Regions from separate parts of the Streptomyces sp. NPDC045026 genome, predicted to be linked through region 1. Evidence: riboswitches for the same ligand, from Rfam matches in the RefSeq annotation. Region 1 holds a riboswitch; each other region holds the start of a gene.

Region 1 (7,795 bases):
CGCCTCGGGGACCTCGGCGACCGGGGACTCCGCAGCGTCTTCGTGCGAGCCGCAGCCCCCTTCCTCATGGGAGCCGCAGCCCCCGCCGGAGCCGCAGGCCGAACCCGCGCCGGAACCGCAGGCCGCCTCGGCCCCGGACCCGCAGGGCCCGCCCCGGTGCTCGGGCAGCGTCACCTGGTCGGTGCCCTCGACCTCGAACCCGGCGTCCGTGATCATGTCCAGGTCCGCCTTGCCCGCCTGGCCCTCACTGGTCAGGTAGTCGCCGAGGAAGATGGAGTTGGCGAGGTGGAGTGCCAGCGGCTGCATCGAGCGCAGGTGCACCTCGCGCCCGCCCGCGATCCGCACCTCGACGTCGGGGCAGACGAAGCGGACCATCGCGAGGATCCGCAGGCAGCGCTGCGGCGTCAGGTTCCACTCCTTGGCGAGGGGCGTGCCCTCGAAGGGGATCAGGAAGTTGACCGGCACCGAGTCCGGGTCGAGTTCACGCAGCGAGTAGACGACGTCCACCAGGTCCTCGTCGCTCTCGCCCATGCCCGCGATGAGCCCGGAGCAGGCGGACAGGCCGGCCGCGTGGGCCTTCTGCACCGTGTCGACGCGGTCCGCGTAGGTGTGCGTCGTCGTGATGTCGCCGTACGTGCTCTCGGAGGTGTTGAGGTTGTGGTTGTACGCGTCGGCGCCCGCCCCGCGCAGCCGCTCGGCCTGGCCCTCGGACAGCAGACCGAGGCAGGCGCACACCTCGACGCCCTCGTTCTGCTCCTTGATCGCGCCGATGGTCTCCGACACGCGGTCGACGTCCCGGTCCGTCGGGCCGCGACCGGACGCCACCAGACAGACCCGCTTCGCGCCGCCCGCGACACCGGCGGCCGCGGCCTTCGACGCCTCGTCGGGCTTCAGCCACGTGTACTTGAGGATCTCCGCCTTGGACCCGAGCCGCTGCGAGCAGTACGAGCAGTCCTCGGGGCACAGGCCCGACTTGAGATTGACCAGATAGTTGAGTTTCACCCGCCGGCCGAACCACTGGCGCCGCACCTTGCCGGCCGCGGCCACCACATCGAGCAGTTCGTCGTCGGAAGTCGCCAGAACGGCGAGCGCTTCTTCACGGCTCGGCAGCTCGCGCCGCAGCCCCTTGTCCACCAGCGTGTTCAGCAGGTCCATAGCCCGATCCTGGCCTACGTCCCCTGCTCAGGCCAAGGAGGCTCCGGACAACTCTGCCGGTTCGACGTGTGGGTATTGCCACACACTGGGCGGCTGGATGTCCCGCTAGTGTCTGTGCACTGCCTACAAAGACGCAGGGGCACGGGACAGCACACCCCACTCGAGAACCGGTCGCGACACACGGCCGTCGGAGGGACTCACATGGCGGGATCGCCGTTCGGCTGGATCGACGAGCAGGAGCGCGTGCGCCGCGGCGCCGGACTCGTCCGCACGCTGCGCCCCCGCCCGTCATCGAACCCCCTCCTCGATCTCGCGAGCAACGACTACCTCGGCCTCACCCGCCACCCCGAGATCACCGGGGGAGCGGCGGACGCGGCGCTGCGCTGGGGCGGCGGCGCCACCGGCTCCCGGCTCGTCACGGGCACCACGGAGCTGCACACCGAACTCGAGCGCGAACTGGCCGAGTTCTGCGGCTTCGAGGCGGCGCTCGTCCTGTCGTCCGGCTACGCGGCCAACCTCGCCGCCGTGACCGCGCTCGCTCCGCACGGCTCCCTGATCGTCTCGGACGCGAGCAACCACGCCTCCCTGATCGACGGCTGCCGGCTCGCCCGCGGCGCCACGCAGGTCGTCCCGCACGCCGACCCGGGCGCCGTCCGTAAGGCCCTCGACACCCATCAGGGGCCGGCGGTCGTCGTCTCCGACTCCGTCTTCTCGGTGGACGGCGACGCGGCTCCACTGCCCGAACTCGCCGGAGTGGCAAGGGAGTTCGGGGCGGGTCTGATCGTCGACGACGCGCACGGGCTCGGGGTGCTCGGCGACGGCGGCAGGGGGGCGCCGCAGGCGGCGGGGCTCTCGGGCGCCGACGACACCGTCGTCACCGTCACGCTGTCCAAGTCGTTCGGCAGCCAGGGCGGCGCCGTCCTCGGTCCCGCCCGGGTGATCGACCATCTCGTCAACACCGCACGGACGTTCATCTTCGACACGGGCCTCGCGCCCGCCGCGGCCGGCGCCGCACTCGCGGCCCTGCGCCTGCTGCGCCGCGAGCCCGAGCGCGCCGACCGGGCGCGCGCCGTCGCCTCCTCGCTGCACGAACTCCTCACCGCCGAGGGGCTCCAGGCCGTACGGCCGGACGCCGCCGTCGTCTCCGTGCGTGCGCCGTCCCCCGAAGAGGCGGTGCGCTGGGCGGCCGAGTGCCGTGCGGCGGGCCTCGCCGTCGGCTGCTTCCGTCCCCCGTCCGTGCCGGACGGCATCTCGCGGCTGCGGCTGACCGCCCGCGCCGACCTGACCGACGATCAAATCGCCGAGGCCGTACGGGTGATCAGCCGCAACGCTCCCGACTCTGCTTTCACCGCAGGGAGTTGAGGAACCCCTCCCACGCGGAGGGCGAGAACAGCAGTGCGGCTCCGGCCGTGCGCTTGGAATCGCGCACGGCGAGCAGTCCGGCCGAAGGGCCGCGGCGCAGGGCGGCCGTCTCGACGCAGTTGTTCATTCCGGTGCTGCGGCTGCTTCGCCGCCATGGCGCGTCGTGCAGAGAGGTGCTGGGAACCGCGGCGGATGGTACGTACCGAGGCAGAGCTGACATGGTGCCTCCTTACGTGCGTTCACTGACCTCAGGGCGGTGTGCTCCGGCGATCCCGGCGATGAAATCCAGTGAGTCCCCGGGCGAAAGGGCGTGGATCCGAAGGGTGTCGAAGGCGTCCGTGTACGCCTTGAGGTCTTCTTTCCGCTCGAGGTAGAGGCTACTCGTCAAATGGTCGAGAACTACTACGTCGAGATCAGAAGTGTTCGGAAAGGAGAACACAACGAAAGGGCCGGTGAGTCCGACATGCTCTCCCGCGGCGAACGGCAAAACCTGTAGCCGCACATGGGGAAGCCTTGCCACGGCGGTGAGATGACGCAGCTGCTCCGCCATCACCTCGGGACCGCCCACCGGCCGCCGCAGCACCGCCTCGTCGAGCACCGCGCTGAGCCGCAGCGGCGACGCCGAACGCAGCACGTCCTGCCGGGCGATCCGCACCTCGACCAGGGCGTCGACCTGCCCGTCCGGCAGCCCGTCGAGCGCGGCCCTGGTCACCGCACGCGCGTAGTCGGGCGTCTGGAGGAGTCCCGGCACGACGGACGTCTCGACCGTCCTGACCCGGCACGCCTGCGACTCCAGGCTGATGAAGTCCCGGTAGGCGGGCGGCAGAAGACCCCGGTAGGCGTGCCACCAGTGCTGGCCGCCGTCGTCCCCCGACCCGGCCAGCGCGACCAGCAGATCCCGTATGCCGGGGTCCGAAACCTCGAACGCGTCGAGCAGGAGGCGTACGTCCGACGCCTTCACGCCGCTGCGCCCGGTCTCGATACGGCTCACCTTCGACTGGTGCCAGCCGACGAGCCGGGCCGTCTCACCACTGGTGAGCTGCGCGCGGGCACGCAGCGCGCGCAGCTCCGCGCCGAGCCTGCGGCGGCGCACCGCCGGACCGTGTTTCATTCCGTCTCCTCGGACCTGCGGCCCGGCTCCTTCCGGCCCGCCGGATCGTTGTTCTGAGCCGACGGTAGAGGAAGCAGGCGGCGTACGCCCAAATGCGGCCCACCGACGCAGAGTTCACCGCTTCGAGCGACAGATATATGCATATCTCGGGGGATCGGCTCCATGGGTCGAGCGGGAGTGGCACTCTGGCGCGAAGCACCAGTCCGGGGGGCGCCTCGAGTCATCCGCCATGTGTCGGATTCAGGCCCCGGCGAAAAAAGGGACGACGTCGCCATGGCAGATCACCAGGAAGCATCCGTCACTCTGCCGAGCGATCCCGCCTCGGTCTCCTCGGCCCGCACATATGTCGGTGACGTACTCGCCGAATGGGGCATGCCGCGCGACGCGGAAACAGCCGACACCGTCCGGCTCATCGTCTCCGAACTCGCCACGAACGCGGTGATGCACACCCGCGGGCAGTCACCGGTCTTCACCGTCGACGTGCATCTGGCGCGCGACGAACAACTGCGCATCGGTGTCACGGACAGCCACCCGCGCTACCCGAAGCGGCTGCCGGCCGCCGTCCAGCAGGACAACGGGCGCGGCATGGTGATCATCCGCTGTCTGACCGCGGAGTGCGGCGGAAGCCTGTCGGTCCGGCCCACCCCCGAAGGCGGCAAGACCGTATGGATCGCCCTGCCGTGGACGGTCCCCGTCCCGCAGGCGTGACGGGCAGCAGGCACGAGGCGGCTACGGGGACGGGGTGTCCGTCCCTTCCTGTGCCCGCGTGAGTGAGCGCCGCACCAGACGCGGCAGCACGCCCCACAGGCCCGCACAGACCGCGAACGTGCACGCCCCCGCCGCGATGCCCGCCGCGCGCCCCGCGGTGACGTCCACGACGAGCAGCACGGACCCGGCCAGGGCGAGCATCAGAACGCCCAGGCCGGCCGAGGCGAGCCGCGAGGACATCTGCACGATCTCCGGCTTGGCACCCCGCCGGAACAGCGCGCGGTGCAGCGCCGCGGGCGCCGTGAACAGCGCGGCGGCGAGCACCGCGAGCAGCAGGGTCGCGATGTAGGTCGCGCGCTGCACGCCGTCGAGCGACGGGAACCTCGGAGTGAACGCGAGCGTCAGCAGGAACGCGAAGAGGATCTGCACGCCCGTCTGGGTGACTCGCAGCTCCTGGAGCAGCTCGCCGAAGTTCCGGTCAGCACGCTCCAGCCGCGTCTCGTGCCGGTCCTGATGCCGGTCCTGATGCCGGTCCTGATGCCGGTCCTGAGCTCCGCCGGGCGGGCCCGTGGCGCGTCGGTCGTCCTCACCGCCTGCGGGTCGGTCCTCGTCCATACGACCACGAGTACCCCATCGCGCGGTTCCAAGGCGGACGGGGCGGGCGCGTGCCCCTCCGAAGCCTGACGGGTCCCCAGGCCCCCTGGGGACCCGTCAGGCGACGCGAAGGGTCTTCGCGGACACGACCTACCGCACGCGCCCGTACCAGACGCTCTTCGTCCAGATCCGCTCCAGTCGCACCACGGCACCGGTCTTCGGCGAGTGCCAGATCTTTCCCTTCCCGGCGTAGATGCCGACGTGGTAGATGCCGCGGCCCGCGTGGAAGAAGACCAGGTCACCGCGTTGGCGATGGGACGCGGAGACATGGCGGGTCTTGTTGTACTGCTGGGCGGCGGTGCGGGGCAGCTTCTTGCCCACACGCTTGAACGAGTAGCGCGTCAGGCCCGAACAGTCGAACCTGTGCGGTCCTGAGGCCCCCCATTGGTAGGGGCTTCCCTTCTTGGAGGCCGCGATCTGGAGGGCCTTCGTCGCCGGTGGCGCGGCTTCCGCTTGGGGCGCGGCTCCGGGGACCAGCAGGCTGCCACCCGTTACGGCGAGCGTGAGGGCCGAGGCGGTGCCGGCCCTGGTGAGCAGCGACGGGACACGATTGAGCGCAGTCATGCGCAACCCTTCGTCAGCCGCCTGTGAAGGATGACCTGTCGGATTCGGGCTGGCGAAGTTGCCCGGCCGCGAAGTGCGGCTTCACCCCAAGGGCCGGCCCGGAAAACAGCTCCGGCGGCCCGTCATGCTCGGGTCCTCCACTCCTGCCGATCCACTTCTGTCGACCTGGCATCCGTACGGCGGCAGGACTCGGCGTCCGCACGGACCGCCCCGCCGCGGCGGCGGGGGCTTGTCGTCGGAAGGGATCTTCACGCACGAACGGCGCGACCGCAGCGCGGAATCGGCCGTGTGTGAGTGTCCTCACGAATGATCTGTTCGGGTGGACAGCGCACCTTTCGCCCCCGGCGCGGGGGTCCCAACGACGCCCGCACCAGCAGCGGAAGGCGAAATTCCGCACTCCGCGTACACGTTCCGCGCAACTTTTCCGGTTCGCATGTGCGAGTACCGGCTACTCCGTATGTGGGTACCTCTTCTGGTCCGTTTCAGCCCGGCTCCGGACGGTTCGAGTCGATCGCTTCGGTCTCGGATGCGCCGTCAATTGACCGGCTCCGGTGGCAGAGTGACCCGTTGTGTCCTTCTTTCTCCGTCCAGGACCCGCAAAGCCTGAGCCAGCGTCGTCGTGTGGACCTCGCTCTCGCCCCGCTGATGCATGAGCGTCAGGGCGTCCCTGAGCGCCGTCGCCTTGCTGACGAGCGCTTGCGCGGCCCGTAGTCCGCCGTACGTGTGGTCGCTCCTGGCCGGGTTGATCCTGCCGAGCAGGTCGACGACCTCCAGGTAGCGGTCGAGGAGCTCGCACTCGGCGCGGGTCAGTGCGGGCAGTGGGGGCAGCTCGGGCGGCAGCATCGCCGGTTCACCGGGCGCCGGGGGCCGAACCGGACGTCTTGCGGTTCTCGATGACCCGGTCCACGAGCCCGTACTCCACGGCGTCCTGGGCCCGAAGGATCGTGTCCCGCTCGATGTCGGCGCCGATGCGCTCGCGGCTCCGCCCGGTGTGCCGCGCGAGCAGTTCCTCCAGCTGGGCCCGCATGCGCACCAGTTCACGGGCCTCGATCTCCAGGTCGGTCGGCTGGCCCTGTGCGGGTTCGGGCAAGCCGGGCTGATGGATCACCACGCGCGCGCCGGGCAGCATGGCCCGCTTCCCCGGCGTCCCGGCGGCCAGGAGTACGGCAGCGGCGGAGGCGGCCTGCCCGAGACACACGGTTTCGACCTCGCAGCTGACGAACTGGATCGTGTCGTAGATCGCCGTCATCGCGCTGAACGAGCCGCCGGGGGAGTTGATGTACAGCGCGATGTCCCGGTCCGGCGCGGCGTACTCGAGGTGCATGAACTGCGCCATCACGTCGTTCGCGGAGGTGTCGTCGATCGGCGTCCCCAGGAACACGATGCGCTCCTCCAGGAGCTTGGAGTACGGATCGAACGTGCGGTGCCCGGCCGAGGTGCGCTCGGTGAACTCGGGCAGGACGTAGCGGGCGGAAGGTCGGGTCATGACGCGTGCCTCCTTGAGCGCGACACTCGGTCGCTACTCGGTCGCTGCTTCTGTAAAAAATGTACAGGACGTACGGAGAGTGGAAAAGGTCGGAGGCGTGCGAGGCGCGAGAAAGGGGGCCGGCCCGCGCTCGATGCGCGTGGCCGGCCCCCTGCTCCGTACTCCTGTGTCGTGGCTACCGGTCGCCGTCGTCCGTCCGGGACAGGCGCAGCGCGAGATGTTGCAGGAGGTCCGCGGACTTGATGTCGGACCGGCCCGAGTCATGCACCTCGGCGAGCTCGGAGAAGAGGAACGCGAACGCGCCCACCAGGGAGATCGTCACCGGCATCAGCGCCGCGATGGTCGCTTCCGCCGCCTCCTCCACGCTCGATTCCGCCGGGATCTCGATGGAGGGGAACACCTCTGTCACCAGACGCCCGAGCTGGGCGTCCTCGGTGTCGATGTCGGGCTCGGCATCCTTGCTGAGCCTGCGCACCATTTCCTGGGTCTCGGTCAGGACGCCGATTGCGCGCAAGATGATCTCGCTCTGTTCCATGCGCGGAGCCTAGGCGGATGGGCCCCGCCGCGGGCGCTGTTCCGGGCGGGGCACCGTCGGATCCGCGCAAGCAGCCATGCAGCACGAACAGTTGACACGTCGACGCTACGCGCGGCCACTGACAACGGTGGCGCCCTCGAACCGTCCCGCTGAGCCCGAGGTCCCACCTGCGGGTTGCCCGGCGGTCACACACCGTGTCCGTGCCGCGGGCCCGGTCTAA
Region 2 (7,795 bases), on a different contig from region 1:
GTCGATCGCCGACGCCGACGCGCTGCGGGCCGCGTTCGCGCGCATGAAGGCGGCGACAGGCGCGGACCGCTATGCCGTGGAGGCCATGGCCACACCGCCGTACGGACACGAACTGATCGTGGGTGTGCGGCGGGACCCGTCGTTCGGGCCCGTCGTCATGGTCGGCATCGGAGGCGTGACCGCCGAACTGCTCGCCGACACGGCGCTGGCCCTCGCGCCGCTGACTCCCGCACGCGCGCGTGCCCTGCTCCTGCAGCTGCGGCACGCGCCGTTGCTGGCGGGCTGGCGCGGCGCGCCCGGAGCGCATCTGGACGCGGCGGCCGCCGCCGTGTGCGCGGTCGCCCGGGCCGCCGTCGACCATCCCGAGCTGGCCGAACTGGAGGTCAATCCGCTGCTCGTGCACCCGGGCGGTGCGATCGCGCTGGACGCGCACGGGGTGCTCGACCGGGCCGGTACCTCACCGGCGCCCGTCCATGGCGTCGGCGAGGAGGACGGCGGTCTCCTGGTCGAGCGGTAGGAACGCCTCCAGTTTCAGCTCGGCGAGCGTGACGTCGACCGCCGTCCCGAAGTGGGTGAGCGTGCTCAGGAGGCGCAACTCACCGCGTTCCGTACGCAGCCGCAGCGGGACGGCGAAACCGAGGTAGTCCGGACCGGCCTGTCGGGGCCGGTCCGGCACCATGTCCTCCAGTGCGGCGACCAGCCCCGAAAGAGCTCGGTTGGAATTGCGGACGGACTCGTCGTGCAGACCGTCGATGACGTGCCAGGCCCACTCGTCCAGGTTCACGATCCGCGGCGCGAGGCCGCGCGGATGCAGCAGCACGCGCGCGATGTTCACCGGCGCCGAGAGCAGCGCGGGGTCGACCCCTTCGGTGAGCGCGTCGAAGGCCGCGTTGCGCGAGACGAGATCCCCGCGCCGGTCGATGATGACCGCCGGATACGGCAGATGCGCCTCCATGATGCGCTCCAGCGCCGTACGGACGGCGGACAGCTGCGGGCCCCCGAAGTGCGACTCCTGGTACGCAGGCGCGTAACCGGCTGCAAGGAGAAGGGCGTTGCGCTCCCTGAGCGGCACCTTCAGCGCCTCCGCCAGGCGTACGACCATGGCGCGGCCCGGCACCGAACGGCCGCTCTCCACGAAGCTGACATGCCGCTGCGTGGTTCCCGCGCGCGTGGCCAGCTCCAGCTGGCTGACGCGCCGCCGCACGCGCCACTCACGTAACGCGTCACCGAGCCCGTCCCGCGCCGCCCTGTCCGCGGGCCGTGCCCTTGTCCCTGCCCCAGCCGGTTCCGCCTGCGTCGTCACCCGACCGTGTCTACCCGACAGCCAGGCCAACGTGCCATTCCCTGCGGGGAATTGTCGCGCCGCACGCCTCCGCGCAGAGTGCTCACAGCACAGACAGCCATCAGGGACAGGGAGAGAGCGAGTCCATGCCGCACATCGACGCACAGGAGCTGGCCGGCCGGTACGCGGCCGTCTGGAACGAGCGGGACCCCGAACTGCGCCGCAAGGCGGTGCACGCCCTGTGGTCCCCGGACGGCGTGCACGCCCTGCTGCCGCCGCAGGAGTTGCAGGAGACGGCCGTACGCCTCGGATTTTCCACGGCCTCGCTGGAGGCGCGCGGTCACGACGAGCTGGAGGCACGGGTGGCGCGGGCCCACGAGGAGTTCGTGGCATCCGGCGAGTACACGTTCAGGGCGACGGCCGCACACGCCCAGCAGTTGAACGACGTCGTCACGTTCCGCTGGGAGTCGGTGCTCACGCGGAGCGGTGAAGTGACGGGCGGTGGACTGGAGTTCGTCGTCGTCGCGGAGGACGGCCGCATCGTGCGCGACTACCAGTTCGTCGGGGTCTGACACGCAGGAGGGCCTTCCCCCGACTACGGGGGAAGGCCCTCCAACGCGGCGTGAGCGGCTACTTGCCCACCCGCCTGCGCGTCCTCGCGCCCATCGCGTAGAAGACGAGCCCGATGCCGACGAAGAGCAACAGGGGCACCACCTGGCTCAGTGTGTACTGCGTGCGCTGGCCGGCGAACGACTCCGGCAGCGAGTCCGCCGCGCTGCCCGCCGAGCCGAACCAGCCGACCCCGAAGCCCGGCCAGATCAGCACGATCACGGTGAACGCCACGAACCCGGTGGCGAGGATGCTCACGACCCAGGCGCCCACGCGTCCGCCCGGGACGGCGTACGGGCGCGGTGTGTCCGGGTACTTGCGGCGCAGCACGGCGAGGCTGGGGAACGTGATGACGTACGAGATGAAGGTGGTGCAGATCGTCAGACCGAGGCCCGCCGCGAAGTACTTCTCGCCGTTTCCCCCCGTGAGGTTGAGGGCGACCACGAAGAGGATCGAGCCGAGCACCGCGGAGAGGAGGTTCACCCGCACCGGCGTCCCGTGCTTCTCGGAGATGCGGCCGAGCCACGCCGGACCCGCTCCGTCCGCGCAGGCTACGGCCTGCGCGCGGTGAGCGCCCATGGCCCAGGTGACGCCCGAGGTGAGCAGGCCGATGATCAGGCCCGCCGCGGCGACCCCGCCGAACACGGAGCCGAGTCCGGTGAGCGTGACCGCGCCGTCGGCCGCGATCGACCCGCCGTAGACCGTGAACACGGCCTTGCAGGCGTCGATGAAGCCGCCGAGGCTGCCGATCTCGTGGCTGGGCAGTACGAAGAGGATGCCGAGGATCGGGCCGCCGTAGAGGAGCACCGCCGCGAAGCCGGAGCGCAGGATCGACAGGGGGATGTCGCGCCGCGGATTCGTCATCTCCTCGGCCGCGGAGCTGGGCAGTTCGAAGCCTACGTAGTTGAAGATCAGGACCGGGACCAGCGCCACGAAACCGGCGTACGTCGGGACGAACTCACCCGTGGGCAGCGCGTGCACGCCGTGCTCGAAGGCGAACACCACCACGGAGACCAGGAAGAACCCGAGGAGCACGATCCGGGCGACGGCGCCCGCGATGGGCACCCACTTGCCGATCCGCACGGACTGTACGACGGCCAGCGCACCGCCCCAGATGAAGACGAGCCCGGCCGCGTACTTCCAGAGCCCCGGCAGCGGGGTGAAGAACTCCTCCCACGTGGTGAGCGCGATGATGCACAGACTGCCGCCCACCCAGACGGGGTTGGAGATCCAGTACAGGAGCTGGTTCACCCCGGCGACGAGCCGCCCGAACGCCAGGCGCGTCCACACGTAGGGTCCGCCCTGCACGGGGAAGGCCGAGCCGAGTTCGGCCACGAGCAGTCCGTACGGGAGGAAGAACGCGAGGGCGAGGATCGCCATCCAGGTCAGGCCCTGCGGACCCTGCGCGGCCACGGAGCCGATCGTGTCGAGGCCGACCAGGGTGCAGATCAGGAAGAACAGGACGTCCAGCCTGCGCAGGTCCTTCTTGAGCCTGGAGCGCTGTTCACCCCATCCCTCGGACAGGTCGGGTGCGCCTGTGGACGGCTCGGACGACTCGGATGGCTCGACGGGCGGTTTCGGCGGCTTCGGCGGCGCTTGGGTCACGGGGAAACTCCTGCTGCAATGCGGGGCACGGGGCGTGACGGTTGTTCTCAGGACGGCCTATTGACTGAACGGCCAGTCAGTAAGCGAGACTGTGGCGGGCGCCACTGGGCGCTGTCAAGAGTCATGCACGAGCCGTTCGCACGGCCTTCGCCGCGCGGCGCCGGACGTCGGTGCCCGTGTGTAGTGTTACCGCGTGGCAAGAGTGCGGTTGAGCGTGGCCGAGCGGCGCGAAGAGTTGCTGCGGGCCGCCATCGAGCAGATCGAGGCGCGGGGCGTGGCAGCCGTGCGCATCGCCGACGTCGCCGCAGCGCTCGGGGTGAGCAACGCGCTGGTTCTGTACCACTTCTCGACGAAGGAAAAGCTCGTCGCTGCCGCGTTCGCGCATGCCGCCGAGGGCGACCTGGCACATCTGCGCAAGCTGCTCGGCAAGCGCACGACGGCGCTGCGCCGGCTGCGCTCGGCCGTGCGGTGGTACGCGCCGACCGGACAGGCCAAGGGCTGGCGGCTGTGGATCGAGGGCTGGTCCGCGGCGCTGCGTGAGCCCGCGCTGCGGGAGGTCACCCGCGACCTGGACAAGCAGTGGAAGGCGGCGCTCACCGAGGTCGTCGCGGAGGGCGTGGCGGCCGGCGAGTTCCGCTGCCCGGACCCGGCGGGCGCCGCGCTGCGCCTGACGGCGCTCCTCGACGGTCTCGCGGTGCAGATGACCGCCTATACGGGGACGGTCTCGCGGGCCCGCATGCAGGAGTGGGTCGACGACGCGCTGGCCCGGGAGTTGGGGCTCGAGCGGTCGGACCTGACGGCTACGGCGGCGACGTCGGGCTGACGGCACCGCGACGTCGGGCTCCGACGGGAGCCCGGGGTGACCGCGCAGAAATGACGCGGGGGAGCCGCCCCCCAAGGGCAAGCTCCCCCATCACACGCCCGGCTCCCGTCAGAGCGGCAGCAGATCCGGCCGCTTCGCCGCCACGTGATCCCCGGACGACTCGCCGCGCAGCCGTCGGCCGATCCACGGCACCAGGAATTCCCGCGCCCAGTGGATGTCGTCGCGCCGCACTTCCAGCGTGCCGCGCGGCGGCTGCACCGGCCACGGCTGGTCCGGGTCCGCCGGCACCTCGACGCCGAGCGCCTGCCCGGCCCGCAGCGCCACCCGCGTGTGCCCCTCGGGCGAGAGGTGGAGCCGATCGTCGTCCCAGGCACGGCGGTCCTGGACGGTCTTGAGGGACCACAGGTCGAGCACCGGGCAGCCGTAGCGGTCGGCGACCGCGCGCACATGCCCGTTGTACGTCGCGATCTTGCCGCGCAGATGCTTGAGGACCGGCACGTCCCGGGTGTCGAAGCCGGTGGTCACCATGACCGTGCCGACGGCGGAGGTCAGCTTGGCCACGGCCTTCTCGAAGCGCTCCGCCACGTCGTCGGGGTCGGTGCCGGGACGGATGATGTCGTTGCCGCCGGCGGCGAAGGTCACCAGGTCCGGGGCGAGTTCGACGGCGCGCGGGAGCTGGTCCTCCACGATCTGGTCGAGGAGCTTGCCGCGCACGGCGAGGTTCGCGTACCGGAAGGAGTGCTCGGGGGTCCGGTCGTCCAGGAGGACGGCGAGACGGTCGGCCCAGCCCACGAAGGCCCCGTCGGGACCGGGGTCCCCGACGCCTTCGGTGAAGCTGTCCCCCACCGCCGCGTAGGACCGAATCGTGCCGCCGCTGAGTGATCTCGATTCGTTTGCCACGACCACACATCTTTCACCCTGCGATGTGACCTACGCGACCGTAAGAAGGGGTTGACGGGTGGTGATATAGCCCACCCGGTCAGTTTCGCGATTTCAGGAATACGACGGGGGTCGGGGATACGGCGCATGGGCACGACGCAGGAACACGACAAAGGGGCGGCCCCGGAACCGGACCCGCCCCTTCATGTCATGCCATGGAGGTCAGAGCGAGACCCCGTGCCCACGGAGGTACGCGGCCGGGTCCACGTCCGAGCCGTAGCTCGCGGTGGTGCGGATCTCGAAGTGCAGGTGCGGTCCCGTGACGTTGCCGGTCGCGCCGGAGAGGCCGATCTGCTGACCCTCGGTCACGGCCTGTCCGGACGAGACGGAGAGGGACGACATGTGGGCGTACTGCGAGAACTTGCCGTCGGCGTGCTGAATGACGACCTCGTTGCCGTACGCGCCGTCAAGGCCGGCCGACACGACGGTGCCCGCGGCGATGGCCTTGATCGAGGTGCCCGTCGGGACCACGAAGTCGACACCGGTGTGGTAGCCGCTGGACCACATGGCGCCTGCGGTCTTGTACGCCGTGCCGATGGAGGCGCCCTGGACGGGCAGCGTGTAGCCGGCACCGGTGGTGGTCGCCGCCGCGGTCTTGGGCGCGGCGGCCTGCGTGGCGGTGGCCGGGGACTTCGCGGCGGGTGCCGCGGCCTGCTGGCCGATCGTCAGCTTCAGGCCCGGACGGATCGAGGACGGGTCGCCGCCGATGACCGAGCGGTTGTCGGAGTAGAGCTTCTTCCAGCCGCCGCTGACGTGCTGAGCGTCGGCGATCTTCGAAAGGGTGTCCCCGTCCTTCACGGCATAGGTCTTGGCCGCGGCAGGAGCGGCGGCGGCCTGTGCGACCGAGTGGGCGGCAGCGGGGGTCGCGGCGTGGGCACCGGTGGCACCCATCAGCGGCAGCGCGAGCGCGACGCCGCCCACTCCGGCCACGGCGATCGAGCGCGCGAAGCGCTGGGACTTGGGACGGCGGTGCTTACCCTTCGCGGGCATGGGGGATTCCTCTCCGTCGCCTGCGAGGTGAGCTGTCGGGTTCGGGCTGGAGCTGCCCGGCCGCGCGCCTTTCGGGCGCGGCTTCACCCCGAGCCGTGCCCGGTGTCCCGGAAACGGCGATCTACCTGGGTCCCCCGCTCCTGCCGAGCACGGATCGAAGTGCGGATTCCGGGCGGCGGCAGGATGAGGCGGTCCGTCCGGATTGCGCCGAACGTAAGCGAGCGGGGAGCGCGGGGACAAGGCGCGAATCCCCTTGGGCATTCCGGTTCTTGATCCTTAAATGACCCTTTCCGGAAAAATCCGTCACACTCCGTCTATTCACGATCTTTGCAACTGCGATACCTGCGGGAAATTCTCCCGGCCCGGCCGCCACGCACGGTCACCGCTATGACCCTGCTCACGCAACGCCCACCATCTGCCCCGATTTCAGGAACAGTTACCCCGTAACTCGCGTATGCCCACATACCCCCCATTCAGGACATTCGACGCGCAATCGCCAGCCGCCCTCTCACATGGTTGCCCCTGGCAGCCATGTCGTATCGTCGAAGGCGCCCGCAGGCGAGCAGCGCCGCGGCCGACCGGGAGGAGCCCCCGTGACGCAGCAGGTCCCGTCCACCGAGCCCGAGTTGGCCGGAGTGCGCAACTTCCGCGATGTGGGTGGTCTCCCGACCGTGGACGGCCGTCGGGTGAAGCAGGGCGTGCTGTTCCGCAGTGGTCACCTCGCGCACGCCACGGACGAGGACGCCGCGTTCCTCTCCTCGCTCGGGCTGCACACGATCTTCGACTTCCGTAACGCCGCCGACCAGCGCCTCGAAGGGCCCGACGTCACGCTGCCCGGCGTGCGGAACGTGAATCTGCCGCTGACCGACCCGGCGGACGGCGCCGAGTTCTGGCAGATGGTGCGCGACGGCCACCTCGACGAGCTGCGCGCCGCCCTGTCCGAAGGCCAGGCCGCGAACCGCATGATCGAGTCGTACCGGGCGATCATCACGGAGCGCACCGCCGAGCACAGCCAGGTCCTGCACGCCATCGCCGAGGACAGCGTGCCCGCACTCATGCACTGCGCGGCCGGCAAGGACCGCGCGGGCCTCTCGATAGCGGTCACGCTCCTGGCCGTGGGTGTGGAGCGCGACGCCATCGAGGCGGACTACCTGGAGTCAAACGCCACGCACCGCCGCTACAAGGTGCACCGCAGCAGCACCTCGAAGGACGCGATGTCCCCCGAGGTCATGGAGCTGCTGAGCCCCCTGTTCGACGCCCGCGCCACGTATCTGGCGGCCGCCTTCGAGCAGGTCGTGCAGACCTGGGGCTCGACCGACCGCTACCTGGAGGAAGGCCTCAAGCTGTCCCCCGCCCAGCGCGACCGGCTGCGCGAGCGCCTCCTCGACTGAGGCTCAGCGGCCCCACGCTGGGCGCGTCACCCGCGCGACGCCCCCAGCGTGAACAGCAGATAGATGAAGCCCGCGACGAGGTGCCCGGCGAAGACGTAGACGAGCAGGCGCACCCAGATGCCGCGGGGGAGCTTGTCCTCGATGTCGCGGCGGGCG
Region 3 (7,795 bases), on a different contig from region 1:
ATCGTCCGGCAGATGCGCCCCGGCTCGACCGTCATCGAGGAGCTGTCCCGGCCCGCTCCCGGCTGCCGCACCCACTTCGTGAGTTTCTGGAGCGACCTCGACCAGATCATGGTTCCGCTGGAGACGGCCTGCATCGACCACCCCGACCTGATCGCGCAGAACGTCCGCGTCACCGGCGTCGGGCACCTGGCGCTCCCCGTCCACCCGGCGGTCGCCGCCGGCATCCGGGAGGCGCTCGACGCCGAGGAAACGGAAGGAGCGCACGCCACCGACTCGGTAAGCGGTCTGACAGTGGCCTGACCGCGACCTGCGCCTGGCCTGATCCTGGCCTTATCCTGCCCCCGGAACGGTCTCCGAACTGGCCAAACGTCGAACGATTCTCGAACGCAGAGCCAAAGCTCTGCCCACAGTCCGCCGAAAGACGGCCGAATGCCCGTTTCCTGCGAGCGGGAAACCTGCCGAAGATTGTCGAGCCCGCGTACCGCCGGGTACAGTCACCGCACTGCTCTGGCAGCCCCTGTTGTCGAGGCGAAAGAGAAGTTGGTGAACGACCGTCACCCGTCGGGGACTCAGACCTCCCCGGTCCCGGCTCAGGACGCCGACTACGCGCCCTACGCTCCGTATGACCAACAGAGCGCGCAGTACGGCGACTACACCGGTTACGACGGCCACGCCACCGGCGGTTTCGCGGCCGACCCGCTCTTCGGCGACCTTCCCGGGGCGCAGAGCACCGGCTCGTACGACAGCGGTCAGTGGGCGACCGGCGCGCATCAGACGCTGACGGCGCAGGAACCCCAGCACCACGACCCGTACGCGGCGCAGCAGCAAGCCTCCCCGTACGCCACCGGCAGTTACGACACCACCGCCGCCTGGGGGACCGCCGCCGATCAGCAACTCGCCGGTATTCCGGCCCAGTCCGGACCTGACCATTCCGGCCAGTGGGACAACAGCGGGTGGGCCGACCAGACCGGGCAGTGGGACGCGAGTGCCTTCGGGGCGCAGGCGCAGGGGTTCACCACGCAGGACGCGTTCGCCACGCAGACCTTCCAGGCACCGCAGAACTTCCAGGCACCGGCGGCCTTCGAGACCGGGACGTTCGACGCGCAGGGCTTCGAGACCCAGGCGTTCGGCGCTCAGGCCTATGAGACGCAGGCCTACGAGACACAGGCGTTCGAGGCCCAGCCCTTCGCGACGCAGACCTTCGAAGCGCCGTCCTTCGCCGATTCGGCCTCCCTCGACACCGGCGCGTACGACGCCACCGCGTGGAACTCCGCGGGGCCCGAAGGTGACGAGAGCGACCTCGACGCCCGCCACGACTACGGCCAACCCGGCGCCTCCGAACCCGAGTTGAGCCACAACGACGACCTCGACGACGGCCTCGGCGACGACCTCAACGACGTCGAGGAAATCGTCGCCCGCGACGAGCGGCCCGCCCCGGTCACCCCCGCCCAGCGCGCACGCTCCCGCCGCCGCTCCCCCGCCAAGCGCTCCGCGCTGCTCACCGTCGCGGTGCCCTCGGTGTGCGTGATGGGTGTCGCGGGCGTGGCCGCGGCCTCCGTCGGCGGACTCGGCGGGGACGACAGCAAGGACACGACGGCGGCCTCCGCGCCCGACGCGACCGCCGTGAAGCCCTCCGTCGCCAACAACAAGCTCGACACCCAGCTCGCGGACCTCTCCGCGGACGCGGGTGACTTCGCCGACCGGGCGAGCCGCACCCAGGAACGCATCGACCTCAGGGCCAAGCAGCAGGCCGAGCGGAAGCAGGCGGCGGAGGAAGCGGCGCGCAAGGAGCGGCTGCGGCCCAAGTTCGTCCTCCCGGTCAAGCAGCGCGGACTGAGCGCGTACTACGGGCAGGCCGGTATCAACTGGATGTCCGTGCACACCGGCATCGACTTCCCTGTCTCGTACGGGACCCCGGTGATGGCCGCGACCGACGGCACCATCCGTACGCAGTGGAACAGCGCGTACGGGAACATGACGATCCTGACGGCGAAGGACGGCACGGAGACCTGGTACTGCCACCTCTCCAGCCACGCCGTCATGAGCGGACCGGTCAAGGCCGGCGACCTCATCGCGCACTCCGGGAACTCCGGCAACTCCACCGGTCCGCACCTGCACTTCGAGGTGCGTCCCGGCGGCGGCTCGGCGGTCGACCCGCTCCCGTGGCTCCGCAGCCACGGGCTCGACCCGACGTAGCCACGGGCTCGACCCGACGTAGCCACGGGCTCGACCCGACGTAGGGCCGAGCCTCCTGGCAGAGGCCCTCCAGCCCCCTACAACTTCTCCACCGGCGCGTACCGCAGCAGCAGGCGCTTCGGCTTGGGCTCGCCGAAGTCGACTGTCGCCTCCGCGTTCGTCCCCGTGCCCTTGACTCCGACGACCGTGCCGAGGCCGAACTGATCGTGCGTGACCCGGTCTCCCACGGACAGCGCGACGACCGGCTTCTCGGTCGCGCGGCGCGTGGCGAACGCCGGTGTCGAGCGGGAGCGCGACGACGAGAGAGACGCGGCGATCCCGCTCGTCGGTCCCGCCGACTTGGCGGGCGCCATGGCGCCGGTCCGCTTCCACTCCAGATGCGCGTCCGGGATCTCCTCCAGGAAGCGTGACGGCGGGTTGTACGAGGGCTGGCCCCAGGCGCTGCGCAGCGTGGAGCGGGTCAGGTACAGCCGCTCACGCGCGCGTGTGATGCCGACGTAGGCGAGGCGGCGCTCCTCCTCCAGCTCCTTGACCTGGCCGAGGGAGCGCATGTGCGGGAACACGCCGTCCTCCATGCCGGTCAGGAAGACGACCGGGAACTCGAGGCCCTTGGCGGTGTGCAGCGTCATCAGCGTGATGACGCCGGAGCCGTCGTCCTCCTCGTCCGGGATCTGGTCGGAGTCGGCGACGAGCGCGACCCGCTCCAGGAACTCGGACAGCGTGCCGACGCTCGCCTCGCCCTCGGCAGCGCCCTCAGCCGCGCCCTCGGCAGCGCCGTCCGCCGTCGCGCTCTCCTGCTCGAACTCCAGGGCCACGGCGGCGAGTTCCTGAAGGTTCTCGATGCGCGTCTCGTCCTGCGGGTCCGTAGACGACTGCAACTCGGCGAGATAGCCGGTCCGTTCGAGCACGGCCTCCAGGACCGTGGCCGGGCCCGCGCCCGACTCGACGATCGTGCGGAGGTCCTCCATCAGCGTGTTGAACCGCTTCACCGCGTTCGTCGAGCGGGCCGCCATGCCGTACGCCTCGTCGACCCTCCGCAGCGCCTGCGGGAAGGAGATCTTCTCGCGCTGGGAGAGCGCGTCGATCATCGCTTCGGCGCGGTCGCCGATGCCGCGCTTCGGCACATTGAGAATGCGCCGCAGGGGGACGGAGTCCTCGGGGTTGGCGAGCACCCGCAGATAGGCCAGGACGTCCCTGACCTCCTTGCGCTCGTAGAAGCGGACTCCGCCGACGACCTTGTAGGGCAGGCCGACGCGGATGAAGATCTCTTCGAAGACACGGGACTGCGCGTTCGTCCGGTAGAAGACGGCGACGTCGCCGGCCTTCGCGTCGCGCGCGTCCGTGAGCCGGTCGATCTCGTCGGCGACGAACTGCGCCTCGTCGTGCTCGGTGTCCGCGACGTATCCGGTGATCTGCGCGCCCGCGCCCGCGTTCGTCCACAGGTTCTTGGGGCGGCGGGATTCGTTGCGCTCGATGACCGCGTTGGCCGCGGAGAGGATGGTCTGCGTCGAGCGGTAGTTCTGTTCGAGCAGGATCGTCGTCGCGTCCGGGTAGTCCTCCTCGAACTGGAGGATGTTACGGATGGTGGCTCCGCGGAACGCGTAGATCGACTGGTCCGCGTCACCCACGACGCACAGCTCGGCGGGCGGGAGGTCGTCCGCGCGGGGCGGCTCGTCCTCCGCGCGTCCGCTGTCGGCCGAGCCCACCAGCTCTCTGACCAGCGCGTACTGCGCGTGGTTCGTGTCCTGGTACTCGTCGACGAGGACGTGGCCGAAGCGGCGGCGGTAGTGCTCGGCGACGTCCGGGAAGGCGCGCAGGAGGTGCACCGTCGTCATGATCAGGTCGTCGAAGTCCAGTGCGTTCGCCTCGCGGAGGCGGGACTGGTACATCGCGTAGGCCTGGGCGAGGGTCTTCTCGAAGCCGTCGGCGGCCTGGCCTGCGAAGTCCTCCTCGTCGATCAGCTCGTTCTTCAGGTTCGAGATCTTGGCGCTGAAGGACTTCGGCGGGAACTTCTTCGGGTCCAGGTCGAGGTCGCGGCAGACCAGGGCCATGAGGCGCTTGGAGTCGGCGGCGTCGTAGATCGAGAACGACGACGTGAAGCCGAGCTTCTTGGACTCGCGGCGCAGGATGCGCACGCAGGCGCTGTGGAACGTCGACACCCACATCGCGTTCGCCCGCGGGCCGACCAGGGACTCGACGCGCTCCTTCATCTCGCCCGCGGCCTTGTTCGTGAACGTGATCGCGAGGATCTGGCCGGGGTGCACGCCGCGCTCACCGAGGAGGTACGCGATGCGGTGCGTGAGCACGCGGGTCTTGCCGGAGCCGGCGCCCGCCACGATGAGCAGCGGGGAGCCGCCGTGGACGACGGCCGCCTTCTGGTTCTCGTTCAGCCCGTCGAGGAGGGCCGCCGGGTCGAGCGCCGGGCGTGGGGCGCCGTCCCGGTAGTACGCGTCCCTGGCCGGGGGCACGTCGAACTTCCCGTCGAACAGGTCGTCCGGAACGTGCTCCGGAGCCGTGTCGTCCTCGGGCGGCGGCGGGGCATGTTCCTCACTGGCCTTCGAAGCCGTGAGGTCCGCCAGGAAGCTGTCGTCAAAGAGGCTGCTCATCGCTCTACGAGTCTAGGCCGCCCCACTGACACCCACGGCCGCCCCGGAAACTTCGCCCGACTTCGCGGACCCGGCCACCTCACGTAGTGCGTGAATCACCCTCCGTAAGGATTACCGGAGGTCACGAGCAAGATTGCCGAAGGTCACGAAAATGTATCGGGCATATCGAACATCAACCTTCACAGCAGCCACACGAGTTGGCTAGCGTGCTCCGCGGGCCGCCCGTCCCCCCGCCGGCAACCGCGCCGCGAACGGGTCGCCCCCGCTGAGTTCAGTACGCCGAGAGGCATGGAACCGGGGACCCACGACCTTTGGGGTGAATCGGCCGACGACCCGTCAGGGACGGCCGTAGGGCAGCCTTCCGAATCTCCGCCCGAACCCGACAGCTAACCCGGTAGGCGGTCATGGGAAGGAGACGCGCCCCTTGGCGTCGCACCGCAAGCCGCGCAGCAGGACAGCCGGTCCCCGCACGGCCCCCGTCGTCGGCATCACCACGGCGGCCCTCACCTCCATAGCCCTGCTCTCGCAGAGCGCGAACGCCGCACCCTCCGCGCCGCCGAAGCCGAGCATGGAAGAGGTCCAGAAGAAGGTCGACACCCTCTACCACCAGGCGGGCGTCGCCACGGAGAAGTACAACGCGGCCAAGGAGCACACCGCCAAGCAGCAGAAGCGCGTCGGTGACCTGCTCGACGACGTCGCACAGCGCACCGAGAAGCTCAACAAGGCCCGCCAGGAGCTCGGCACCTTCGCCGCGGCCCAGTACCGCACGGGCGCCGTCTCCGACACCGCGACGCTGCTCCTCGCCGACGACGCGCAGGACTACTTCGACCAGGACCAGCTGATGAGCCGGCTCACGAGCCGCCAGAAGAAGGCCGTCGACGACTACCAGACCGAGCAGGCCGCCACCACGAAGAAGCGCACGGAGGCGGCCAAGAGCCTGGAGACGCTCACCACTTCGCAGGCCACGCTCCGGAGCACGAAGAGGGACGTCCAGCAGAAGCTCGGCGACGCCCGCGAACTCCTGTCGAAGCTGACCGCCGAGGAGAAGGCGCGGCTCGCGGCGATCGAGAAGAAGAAGCAGGAGGCCGCCAGGAAGAAGGCGGAGGAGCTGGCGCGTCAGCAGGCCGAGGCGGAGGCCAAGCGCAAAGCGGCCGAGGAGGCCCGGCAGAAGGAGAACCCCGGGACCGGCACCGGTTCGGGCACGGGTACGGGCTCCGGAAGCACCGGCAGCGGCTACGCCGCCAAGGCCGCGAAGGTCATCGCCTTCGCCGAGTCCCAGGAGGGCAAGCCGTACGTGTGGGGCGCCACCGGCCCGGACTCGTACGACTGCTCGGGTCTCACGCAGGCCGCGTGGAAGGCGGCCGGCATCACGCTGCCGCGCACGACCTGGGACCAGGTCAAGGTCGGCACGACCGTCACCACGGCCAATGCACAACCCGGTGACCTGGTCTTCTTCTACGACGACATCAGCCACGTCGGCATCTACATCGGCGACGGCAAGATGATCCACGCCCCCAAGCCGGGCGCGAACGTGCGCGTCGAGTCGATCTACTACATGCCGATCCACAGCGTGGTGCGCCCGGCCTGACCGCCTTCGTGGGGTTACGTTCGGGCGGTGCGCGGCCCGAACGCAACCCCAGGCCCCGGACCCACGTGGTCCCAGCTCCCACCGGCAGCCGGCGCCGCCGTCATGGCCACCGGCATCATCTCGGTCGGTTTTCACCTGACCGGTCACTCGGTGCTGTCCGGCATCATGCTCGTGCTCGCCGCCGCCCTCTGGCTCGTCCTCGCGGCGGACTTCGCGAACCGGCTGGTGCGCGAGCGCGAACGCTGGGGGTCCGAGGCCGACACCCCGACCGCGCTCACCGCGGTCGCGGCCACGACCGTCCTCGGCACCCGGATCTCCCTGTTCGGGTGGCAGACCCTGGCCGAGGCGCTCCTCGCCCTGTCCGCGCTCGTCTGGCCGGTGCTGATGATCAACGTCGTACGGCACTGGAAGCCGCGGATGCCGGGGGGCGTGTTCCTGGGCTGCGTCGCGACGCAGGGCCTCGTCGTCCTGGCGGCGACGCTCGCGCCCGCGGTCGGGGCGCACTGGCTCGCGTTCACGGGAATGGTGCTCTTCTGGGGCGGGCTCGTCCTGTACTGCTTCGCACTGCTCCGCTTCGACCTGCGCGAGGTGGCCTCCGGCGCCGGGGACCAGTGGGTCGCGGGAGGCGCGCTCGCCATCTCCGCGCTCGCGGCGTCGAAGCTCGTCGCGACGGGTCTGTGGAACATCGACGACACGGACGTCCTGCGCACCGTGAGCTTTCTGCTGCTCGCGCTGGACATCGCCTGGTACGTCGTGCTGGTGCTGGCGGAGGTGCGGTGGCCCCGGCCGCGTTACGACATCCGGCGGTGGTCGACGGTCTTCCCGATGGGAATGACAGCGGCGGCGGCACTGTCCGTGGGCGCCGCCGCCGATGTGCCCTGGCTCAAGGGGCCGGGGCAGGTACTGGTGTGGATCGCGGTGGCCGCGTGGCTCGCCACCCTGTTCGGGACGTTCAGGGGCCGAACATCCGCCTGACTCAGGTCCAGAACACGCGCCTGACTCAGGTCCAGAGGACCGCGATGAAGATGTTCGCGGTGGTCAGGAGGCCGACGAGGCCGAACAGGCCCTTGTCGACCTTCTCCTCGTCCCGCTTCACGTACACGAGGCCCAGGATCACGATCAGCAGCGCGAGCTTCACGCCGATCTTGATGTTGTTGACGGTGTTGTCGTCCGCCTGATTCAGGCCCACGAGGACGACTCCCGTGACCAGCATGGTCAGCGCGCCGTGCAGCATCGCCGGGACGAACCGGGCCGTTCCCTTGCCCATCGCCTTCATCTGGGTGAGGAACCCACCGAGGAGCGAGGCGATGCCGATGATGTGCAGGCCGACGAAGAGGTGGATGAGTACGTCCATGACGGGCGAGCCTAGCCGGGGCCTCACTGCCCCCATGAACCGGCCCGCACC

What was found. A riboswitch is a leader RNA that binds a small molecule or an ion and turns the genes downstream of it on or off. The one in region 1 is predicted to bind cyclic di-AMP.
Region 2: it holds a riboswitch for cyclic di-AMP, as region 1 does, so the genes downstream of both, AC07EJ_RS31435 (LysM peptidoglycan-binding domain-containing M23 family metallopeptidase) here and AC07EJ_RS12500 (C40 family peptidase) in region 1, are expected to answer to the same signal.
Region 3: it holds a riboswitch for cyclic di-AMP, as region 1 does, so the genes downstream of both, AC07EJ_RS26050 (C40 family peptidase) here and AC07EJ_RS12500 (C40 family peptidase) in region 1, are expected to answer to the same signal.

The regions. Positions count from the first base shown of each region.
Region 1 covers NZ_JBWKIS010000004.1:431,210-439,004, reverse strand. The annotation lists gene bioB (biotin synthase BioB) at 1-1,155, opposite strand, end outside; gene AC07EJ_RS12525 (8-amino-7-oxononanoate synthase) at 1,357-2,517, shown strand; gene AC07EJ_RS12520 (DUF397 domain-containing protein) at 2,501-2,737, opposite strand; gene AC07EJ_RS12515 (helix-turn-helix domain-containing protein) at 2,747-3,628, opposite strand; gene AC07EJ_RS12510 (ATP-binding protein) at 3,902-4,336, shown strand; gene AC07EJ_RS12505 (DUF6328 family protein) at 4,358-4,951, opposite strand; gene AC07EJ_RS12500 (C40 family peptidase) at 5,081-5,554, opposite strand; cyclic di-AMP (ydaO/yuaA leader) riboswitch at 5,558-5,735, opposite strand; gene AC07EJ_RS12495 (hypothetical protein) at 6,089-6,397, opposite strand; gene AC07EJ_RS12490 (ATP-dependent Clp protease proteolytic subunit) at 6,405-7,040, opposite strand; gene AC07EJ_RS12485 (hypothetical protein) at 7,216-7,575, opposite strand.
Region 2 covers NZ_JBWKIS010000019.1:68,887-76,681, reverse strand. The annotation lists gene AC07EJ_RS31465 (acetate--CoA ligase family protein) at 1-517, shown strand, start outside; gene AC07EJ_RS31460 (helix-turn-helix domain-containing protein) at 458-1,303, opposite strand; gene AC07EJ_RS31455 (nuclear transport factor 2 family protein) at 1,429-1,854, shown strand; gene AC07EJ_RS31450 (APC family permease) at 1,913-3,496, opposite strand; gene AC07EJ_RS31445 (TetR/AcrR family transcriptional regulator) at 3,690-4,319, shown strand; gene AC07EJ_RS31440 (SGNH/GDSL hydrolase family protein) at 4,428-5,219, opposite strand; gene AC07EJ_RS31435 (LysM peptidoglycan-binding domain-containing M23 family metallopeptidase) at 5,421-6,248, opposite strand; cyclic di-AMP (ydaO/yuaA leader) riboswitch at 6,253-6,433, opposite strand; gene AC07EJ_RS31430 (tyrosine-protein phosphatase) at 6,842-7,639, shown strand; gene AC07EJ_RS31425 (DUF6126 family protein) at 7,666-7,795, opposite strand, start outside.
Region 3 covers NZ_JBWKIS010000013.1:71,402-79,196, reverse strand. The annotation lists gene AC07EJ_RS26065 (lipase family alpha/beta hydrolase) at 1-300, shown strand, start outside; gene AC07EJ_RS26060 (M23 family metallopeptidase) at 544-2,196, shown strand; gene pcrA (DNA helicase PcrA) at 2,274-4,802, opposite strand; cyclic di-AMP (ydaO/yuaA leader) riboswitch at 5,070-5,218, shown strand; gene AC07EJ_RS26050 (C40 family peptidase) at 5,227-6,390, shown strand; gene AC07EJ_RS26045 (tellurite resistance/C4-dicarboxylate transporter family protein) at 6,418-7,365, shown strand; gene AC07EJ_RS26040 (hypothetical protein) at 7,391-7,744, opposite strand.